Regions from separate parts of the Mesorhizobium sp. M1142 genome, predicted to be linked through region 2. Evidence: predicted binding sites of a transcription regulator. Region 2 holds the regulator's gene; the other holds the start of a gene.
The links. Region 2 encodes LexA, which represses DNA repair genes until DNA is damaged. Its sites were predicted from a motif close to TGTTCNNNNTGTGTTCNG; they were not measured.

Region 1 (4,210 bases), on a different contig from region 2:
GCCGATTACCAGCCCCAGGCTGCCTGCTGGCACATGGTTCGTTTCCGTCGCGAACCCCTGATTGACCAGATAGATCTTGGCGGCGAAGTAGGCGATGTTTCCGGAATTGAGGAGGTCCCATGCTTGTCCATTGGCAAAGATCTGCCAGCTGGATATCAGGCGTGTGTCAGACGCATATAAGCCGTTATAAGTGGGCCAGGCGATCTGGCCATCCGGTTCGGTGACAAGGAAGCTGCGTCCCTGGTTAATCGCCAGACGCGGCGGTCCGACTGTGATCTCCAGCGTCATTGGTTCAACCGTCACCCGACCGATTTGCATCCATCGGAACAGATTGAACAGCCAATGTCGGCCGCCGCCGCCATCTTCGGCCACGAGAACTCACGTCTGCCTTGAACGCCTGCCCCCAGATTGTCCCGAAATCATGTACCAGGCAGGCGAACAACGACCCGGTCATCGACGAGCTCGAACAATCTGACCTTCGAGCACATACCCGCGAACAGAGGCGGACAAACCCGCCCCCTCCAGCAGAACTGTCAAGCCTGCTCTGGCGAGCACATCCTCCAGCCGACCCACAACGAGGCGCGGCGGGCCTCACCTCATTCATCACCAGCAGCTGGGTGAAACTGTGAACCCCCGGCCATTGCGCACGTCTGCTGCTCGCCACCAGGATAGAGCCGGCGATCTGGCATCCTCTAACGCGCGAGCCGGAGAAAGATGGACACGTTCTGGCGAGGTCCGGCGACACTGCAATTTGGTCGCTGCGACGGCACGCGTCCATCCGGAGTTGTCCTCGACCGTCTTTCATCAAAATAGTCGCCGGCTTCAGGTGCTTGCGGGCGCCAACCTGCGACGTGCCTTCAGATCAAACTGGTGTATTCTCGGCGACTGTCAACGAGGAGAACGGCATTTGGACGCATTGAGCATCTGAAGCAGTGCAGGCCGTGCCCAGGCCAAAATGGCTTTGACAGTCATGGTGTTGCCACACTGGCGATCTGGGCTATGACGCTGTTCATCCAGCTCGCCGAGCACCGCGATACTCAGGCTGTGCACGCCAAGATGGACGAATTGCTTCGCGCAGTCGTCGATGCCGATGAGACGGCGAAGATTGACAAGAAAAAACCAAAAGAAATTGAGGCGCAACGACAGCAAAACAGCAATGAAAATGAGCCCAGCCAAGGGACTCACTATATTCCCGGCCGGATCCCCCATGTCCAGAACTCTCATTGTCGTTGGTTCGATCGTAGTTGCCATAGGCCTGTTGTGGCCCTGGTTGTCGCGGGTCGGTCTGGGCAGATTGCCCGGTGACGTCGTGATCCAACGTGAGAACTTCACGTTTCATGCTCCGATCGGCACCGGGATTCTTATCAGCATCGTGCTTTCGTTTGTTCTGTGGCTGCTCAACCGGTAGGGAGGACGGCGAGCCCGCGTCGCCGGAGGAAAAGAACGACGCGGGCCGATCGAAGCTATCCGATCCGGCAGCAAAAAATATAAGGGAAAGAGTTTGCTGCCAGGGCAGACCTTTCCCTGCGCGCCGGTGTTCCATCGCATGAGTAAAAAAGCCCGCCGCACAGTTTGATGCGGCGGGGCCGATCAAGCGCTATTGCACCGGGCGGGGGCTCGGGGTCGGGCACGCCCTGTGCGCGCGGATCACAGGGATTTTAAATTAATCGGCTGCAATACGTCCACCAACCGACGGTTGGACAATACGACGCTTGATTCCGAGAACTTTCCTCAGGGGCAAGATAGTTGCCGGAACTCAGCCTTGGCGCGGCACGTTGCTAAGTCGTTGACCTTCGCAAAGGACGCAAGCAATGGCGAAAGACATATCTCGCGAGGAAGAGCAACGCGGCACCGAAAAAGTTCTCTTCTGGGGCGCTGCAATCGCCCTTGTCCTTTTTGTGTCTCTGGTGACCATCGCCCTCATCGGGACGTCCTGATCTGTTTCGACAGCAGGATTGGACCGGTGGGCGCGAGGTCTTGCCGGGCTGCTAGGCTAGAAGCCGCTCCCATCCGCCGTTTGTCGTCTCGATCCCGAGTCCAGCAGCAACGCGCGGAATTCAGAAAAATTAATTGCGCGGGTCACAAGCGCAGCAAAACTGTCCCAATCCGGTCGGCTGTCCTTCTCTGGAGAGGAAAAGCCACGAGAGGACGCTACAGGCCTAACTTCTCCCGCAGCGCATCAATGCGTTTAGAAGCTTCCGCCTTGCTAAGGCCGTCAGCATAGGCGTCAGGCTCGTCGGCCTGTTCGGCCAGAGTTTTCAAATAGGACGCTTGTGCGGGGGTCATTGGATCGTCTCCGCTGACCCAATCTTCCGGGTCCTTTTCGACATTTGCCGACGCCTCGATTTTTGGGTTGTGCCGGTCGACCATGCTCAATCTCCCTTGATGATCACCACAATGAGAATGATCATGATTTGTTCCGCCACCGTGCGGCGTGGGCCAATCGCACAGCTAGGCCGCTCGGCGCCTCACTCAAGATATCGCTAAGTATGGATGAGCCCGCTTCCTCCAATCGATGGATGAAGCCGATCGTGGGCCGGTGCTACTTTGATGCATCGCGCGACTTACCCGACAAGTGCTGGCTCCAGGGGCAAAATATGAGCAAGAGGACTCTCATTGCCATCGCAATCCTCGCGAACAGTGTCGGCTGTGCCGAAGCCAAGGACCGTAAGGTCGAAACCGTGACCCTGGGCACGTACGCCAATTCGAAGAACCTGCCGGTTTGCACCGCGTCGAGCTCAGTCTTCGAAGTCCTCGGTGATAAATGTTTTCTCGTCCCAGGTTCGATGATCTATGGCGACATCGCCGAACTCTCGCAGACAATCACCTTGAGTTGGTAGCCGAAGCAACAGCCTCCCAGCGCAACCTCCATTCTCCGGTATGACGTTGCCCTTGCAGGTGCTGCCGGCGCCCCTGATACTGACCAGCGCAATCTCCAGTCACCACGGGCCTCTCGAAAATTCTTGTGCCGTCCGCACCTGCCGTCGAGCGTGTCGCGCCAACATAGCAGCGCCTCTGCATCGTGTGGGCAACCCAACGCATGCCTTCCGATCCGGAAACTCGCTTGCGCGTTTCATCGTCCATTCGGCAGTGGAAAATTAGGCGGATATGGCAGTGCTCAGGTTGGCGGCGCCGTTCTGCGATCCGCTCGGAGAGGGTGGCGGGTATCCGGGCTGGAAACAGACCAACGCCGGCGCAACCTCACCCTGAAACCAAAAGACAATATCCATGACATCCAACAGCTATGCCTCCCAAGGGTCCAAGCGCCTGCAGACATTCACCATGCCAATTTCCCTATCGCCGCTCCGATAATGAGGGCGGCATCAATTTCATGGAGCAAGCTTTGTCGCCAAGGGGTTCCGATGGCCGCGACCAGGCTCGTGCATACCTCGATCACCATCGCCAAGAATGCGAGACGCGGGAGAGGCAAGCCGCTTCATGAACCGGCTGGAAGATCCAAACCCAAAGTGGCTGATGGGTGGGAGCCACAGTAACGAAGTGTAACCGGGTTGCCACTACAAAAGCTCAAACCGTGCAAGACCGCTGATCGATACGACCTCGATCTTCAACGGTCTTGCCCAAAGGAAGCCGCCGCAATGGAAATCGCCTCGAACGACGACACGAACAGTCATTTGATGAGGTCACGGCGCTTTGCGCCTCTCTTCTGGACGCAGTTCCTGTCCGCCTTCAACGACAATTTCCTCAAAAACACGCTGGTGTTCCTTATTCTGTTCACCCTGGCGGCCGACAAGGCGGCATCACTGGTCACGCTGGCGGGAGCGGTATTCATGGCTCCCTTCCTGCTCTTGTCCGCCCTTGGTGGCGAGATCGCCGACCGGTTCGACAAGGCCCTAATCGCCCGTCGGCTGAAATTCGCCGAGATCGCCGCTGCGGCTGTCGCTGTCGTTGGAATCGCGCTGGCGTCGATCCCGGTGCTGATGATCGCGTTGCTCATGTTCGGCGTCATCTCGGCACTGTTCGGACCGATCAAGTACGGCATCCTGCCGGATCATCTCGAGCGCAAGGAATTGCCTCGCGCCAATGCCTGGATCGAATCGGCAACCTTCGCCGCCATCCTCGGCGGCACTATCGCCGGAGGCGTCGTCTCGGCCGATGGCATAGGCGTCTCGGTGTTCGGGCCGATCATGATGATCCTTGCCGTCGCCTGTTGGCTTGTCAGCCGCTACATCCCGTCGACCGGTCTTGCGGC
Region 2 (4,210 bases):
CGCGCTTCGATGCTCCGTCGCTGCCGGCCAGCGACCCAGCAACGGTTCTCGTGCCCGCGGGCGAGCCCATCGTGCGCCTACGCCGTCGTTTCCGCCTCCCGTCACCGTCCTGTATCCGCAACAGCGTAACCTCGGCAGCCGGCCTGGAACTCGACCGTGGCGTCGCCTTCCTGCTGGTGCCGGTGTTCCTCGCATGCGGGGTGGTCGTATATTTCGCGCTGTCGGTGGAGCCAGCCTTTCCGCAGCCGATCGCAATCGTGCTCCTCGCGGCCCTTTGTACGGTCGTCTCGCGTTCATGGCCCAGGACGCGCCTGTGTTTCATGGTGGCGCTGCTCTGCGCGCTTGGCGTGCTTGCCGCCAAGTTCGAGACCTGGCGTGTCGGGACGCATGTGCTCGGTTCTGAAATCTCGACGCGGCTGACGGGTCGCGTCGTATCGTACGAACCCATGGCTAGCGGCCGCATCAGGCTGACGATCGATGTGATCTCAACCGCCAGGCCGACGCTGCGCTACATGCCGGAACGGGTCCGCATTTCGGCGATGAAGATACCGGCTGAGCTGGCCGCTGGTTCCGAGATCGCCGGCTATGTGCGGTTGCTGCCGCCGACCGGCCCGGTGCGGCCCGACAGCTATGATTTCTCCTTCGACAGCTATTTCGCCGGTATCGGCGGCAGCGGCTTCTTTCTCGGCAATCCGAAGGTCGTGGCTTCGGGCAGCATGCCGCTTGCCGCGCGGCTTTCTTCCGCGATCGAAGACGCGCGCGAATCCATCGCCGACCATATCCGCAGCCGCATCGGCGGCGCCGAGGGCGAGATTGCTGCTGCGCTGATCGTTGGCGTGCGCGCCGGCATTCCCGAGGAGATCAACGAAGCGATGCGGCGTACAGGCATCTACCACATCATCTCCATCTCGGGGCTGCATATGGCGTTGGTCGCCGGCACCATCATGGCGCTGCTGCGCGGCGCCTTTGCGCTGTTTCCCGACTTCTCATCGCGACGGCCGGTCAAGAAATATGCCGCAGCCGCCGCGCTTTTTTCGATCGCGGCGTACCTCGTCTTTTCCGGCGTTGTGGTGGCGGCCGAACGCAGCTTCATCATGCTGGCGGTGATGCTCATCGCCGTGCTGTTCGACCGGGCCGCGCTCACCATGCGCAATCTGGCGATCTCGGCCATCGCGGTCATTCTGGTGTCGCCGCACGAGGTGGTCGGTCCGAGCTTCCAGATGTCCTTCGCCGCGACGGCGGCCCTTGTCGGCGCCTATGCCGGCTGGTCCGATTACCGCACCGGCAGGGCCACCACGCCGCCGCCCCGGCGATCGCCGCTACGCTTGGCCACGCGAAAGGTCCTGCTGGGCATGGGCGGCCTGGCGATGACCTCGATCATTGCAGGGAGCGCCACGGCGCTTTTCGCCATATGGCATTTCCAGCGCGTAGCGCCGCTCAGCCTGTTCGCCAATCTGGCCATCATGCCTATCGTCTCACTGGTCGTCATGCCCTTCGCCGTGCTCAGCGCGCTGGCGATGCCGTTCGGCGCGGATGGGCCTTTCCTTTACGTGATGGGCAAAGGGCTGACGGCGATGATCGCCCTGTCCGGTTGGATCTCCGAGCGCTCGCCGATCGATGCGGTGGGTCTGATTTCGCTGAGATCTGTCCTTCTGGTGACGATCGCCCTCGTCGTTGCCAGCATGGCGACGACCTGGTTGCGGCTCGCGGCAATTCCTTTTGCGCTCGCCGGCTTGCTAACGACAACGCAGACGCGCGTACCCGACGTATTGATCTCGGAGGACGCACGGCTGGTCGCGCTGCCGATCGGCAGCGGTGAGCTCGCCGTCAACCGGGCACGCCCGAATGAGTTCACGATCGACAACTGGAAACGCGCGCTCACATCAGAGGCTATCGTCGCGCCGGAAACACCTGGAAAGAACGATCCGCAATTCGACATTGCCGATCCGGCCGACCTACCGCCGGGCATGCCGTTCATTTGCACGGACGGTCTCTGCCTCGCCAGGCATCCATCCGGCGCGATCATTGCGCAAGCCAAGGACCGCGATACCGCACGGCCAGCCTGCGCCTTCGCCAGCTTGATCGTCATCGACGACGCCACCGCCCATAATCCCTGCTACTACGACCGGCTGGTCCTCGTCGTCACCAAACGGCAACTGGCGCGCGCGGGAAGTGCGGCCGTCTATTTCGATCCACAAGCGGCAACACGCGCCGAAATCCGCTTCGCCGTCGAAAAATCATACCGGCCCTGGCACGTGCAGCGGAAATTTTCACGCGCGGCGCGCGGCCTGCCGCCATACCGCAGAGCCGACAATCCAAAAGCCGGCACCAAGGGCGCAACTCAGTAGCGGCGGATCAGCCCAACGAGCTTGCCCTGCACCTTGACCCTGTCTGGTCCAAAGATGCGCGTCTCGTAGGCCGGATTGGCGGCCTCCAGGGCGATCGAGGCGCCCTTGCGGCGGAACCGCTTCAGCGTCGCTTCCTCCTCGTCGACCAAGGCCACCACGATCTCACCGGGGCTCGCCGTATCGGCGTTGCGGATGATCACCGTGTCGCCGTCGAAAATGCCAGCCTCGATCATCGAATCGCCTTTGACCTCGAGCGCATAATGCTCGCCGCCCATGATCATATCCGGCGGCACCGAAATCGAATGCGTCTGGTGCTGGATAGCATCGATCGGCACACCAGCGGCGATGCGGCCCATTACCGGGATCGAAACGGCGGCGACGACATCGTCGTCATTGCCGGCTGCAGGGACGCGCGACGATGTGGGCTTGCCCTGCCGAGGGGCACCTTGCCCAAGACTGCCCTGGATGACACTCGGCGAGAACTTGCGTGCCGCATTGAGGCCGGGGGCGATCGAGTCAGGCAGGCGTAGTACCTCCAGCGCACGGGCCCGGTTGGGCAAACGGCGAATGAAGCCGCGCTCCTCCAGCGCCGTAATCAGTCGGTGGATTCCGGATTTGGAAGCCAGGTCGAGCGCTTCCTTCATCTCGTCGAAGGAAGGTGGGATACCGCTTTCCTTCAACCTTTCGTGGATGAACATAAGCAGTTCGTGTTGTTTGCGTGTCAGCATAGCGACCCCCAACAGAATCAGAAAACAAACCCAGAACAGACACTATCTGTTCCAGTTGTGTTCCGCAACTGTTTAAAGTTTAATGAATGCGTTAAGGCTCGGGAAACAAACGACGTCCCCTACCGGCGTACCGTATTTTCACCGCCGCGAGCCTCATCCCCTTGATTCTGCTTTCGTTTGCGCCGTTCTGGCCTCCTTGAAGGCGGCACTGGCATCGGCCGTCGGTCGGCAAAGGGCACGGAATTGAACCCGTATCGACTGTGCGGTTTGGTCAATGCACCGTGAACGAAACGAACTCAAAACGCCAACCTCGGGCTAACTCCAGGTTTCCACCGCCTGGTCAGGCTGCTTCTCGCCGGTGGAGCCTTGCTACGCGCTACCCGGTAATGGAAGAACAGTTGATGCGTGTCCGGCGTTGCGTTGGATTTTTTGAGGGAGCAGGCAAATCATGACGGGAATTCCCGATCTCGTGGCCGTAAAGGCGATGGATGCCGCGGATCCGCTGGGCGCGATGCGCGACCGCTTTGTCTTGCCGCAAGGAGTGATCTATCTCGACGGCAATTCGCTAGGAGCTGCTTCACGTGCCGCTTTCGATGAATTGTACAAGGCCGCGACCGAAGAATGGTCGCATGATCTCATCCGCGCATGGAACACGGCCGGCTGGTTCAACATGCCGCTTGAACTTGGCGACCAGCTAGGGCGCCTGATCGGTGCCGCGGTCGGCCAGACGGTGGTCTGCGATACGACGTCGGTCAACATCTACAAGCTGCTGCACGCCGCCATGGCCATGCGACCGGAGCGGCAGGTCATCGTCGCCGAGGGCGATAGTTTTCCGACAGACCTCTACATGGCTGAGGGTGTGGTTTCGACGCGAAAAGATGCGCTGCTGCGCCTCTCGGGGGTCGACGCGCCGACCATCGAAGAGCTGATCGACGAACGCACCGCGGTGGTGCTGGTCAACCACGTCAACTACAAGTCGGGCGAACTGCGCGACATGCCGACGCTGACGCGCAGGGCTCAGGAAGCCGGGGCGATGATCGTCTGGGATCTCTGCCACACCGCCGGCGCGATGCCAGTCGAGCTCGACAAGGCAAACGCCGATTTTGCCGTTGGCTGCACCTACAAATATCTGAA

Region 1: the regulator LexA is predicted to act here: its motif matches at 2,405-2,422, upstream of NKH42_RS30075 (DUF3072 domain-containing protein).

Annotation. Positions count from the first base shown of each region.
Region 1 covers NZ_JAMYMK010000040.1:6,397-10,606, forward strand. The annotation lists gene NKH42_RS30055 (amylo-alpha-1,6-glucosidase) at 1-372, opposite strand, end outside; gene NKH42_RS30060 (hypothetical protein) at 1,000-1,305, shown strand; gene NKH42_RS30065 (DUF2905 domain-containing protein) at 1,208-1,408, shown strand; gene NKH42_RS30070 (hypothetical protein) at 1,812-1,937, shown strand; gene NKH42_RS30075 (DUF3072 domain-containing protein) at 2,152-2,370, opposite strand; gene NKH42_RS30080 (hypothetical protein) at 2,598-2,840, shown strand; gene NKH42_RS30085 (acyl-[ACP]--phospholipid O-acyltransferase) at 3,597-4,210, shown strand, end outside.
Region 2 covers NZ_JAMYMK010000010.1:179,797-184,006, reverse strand. The annotation lists gene NKH42_RS18485 (ComEC/Rec2 family competence protein) at 1-2,348, shown strand, start outside; gene lexA (transcriptional repressor LexA) at 2,342-3,076, opposite strand; gene kynU (kynureninase) at 3,525-4,210, shown strand, end outside.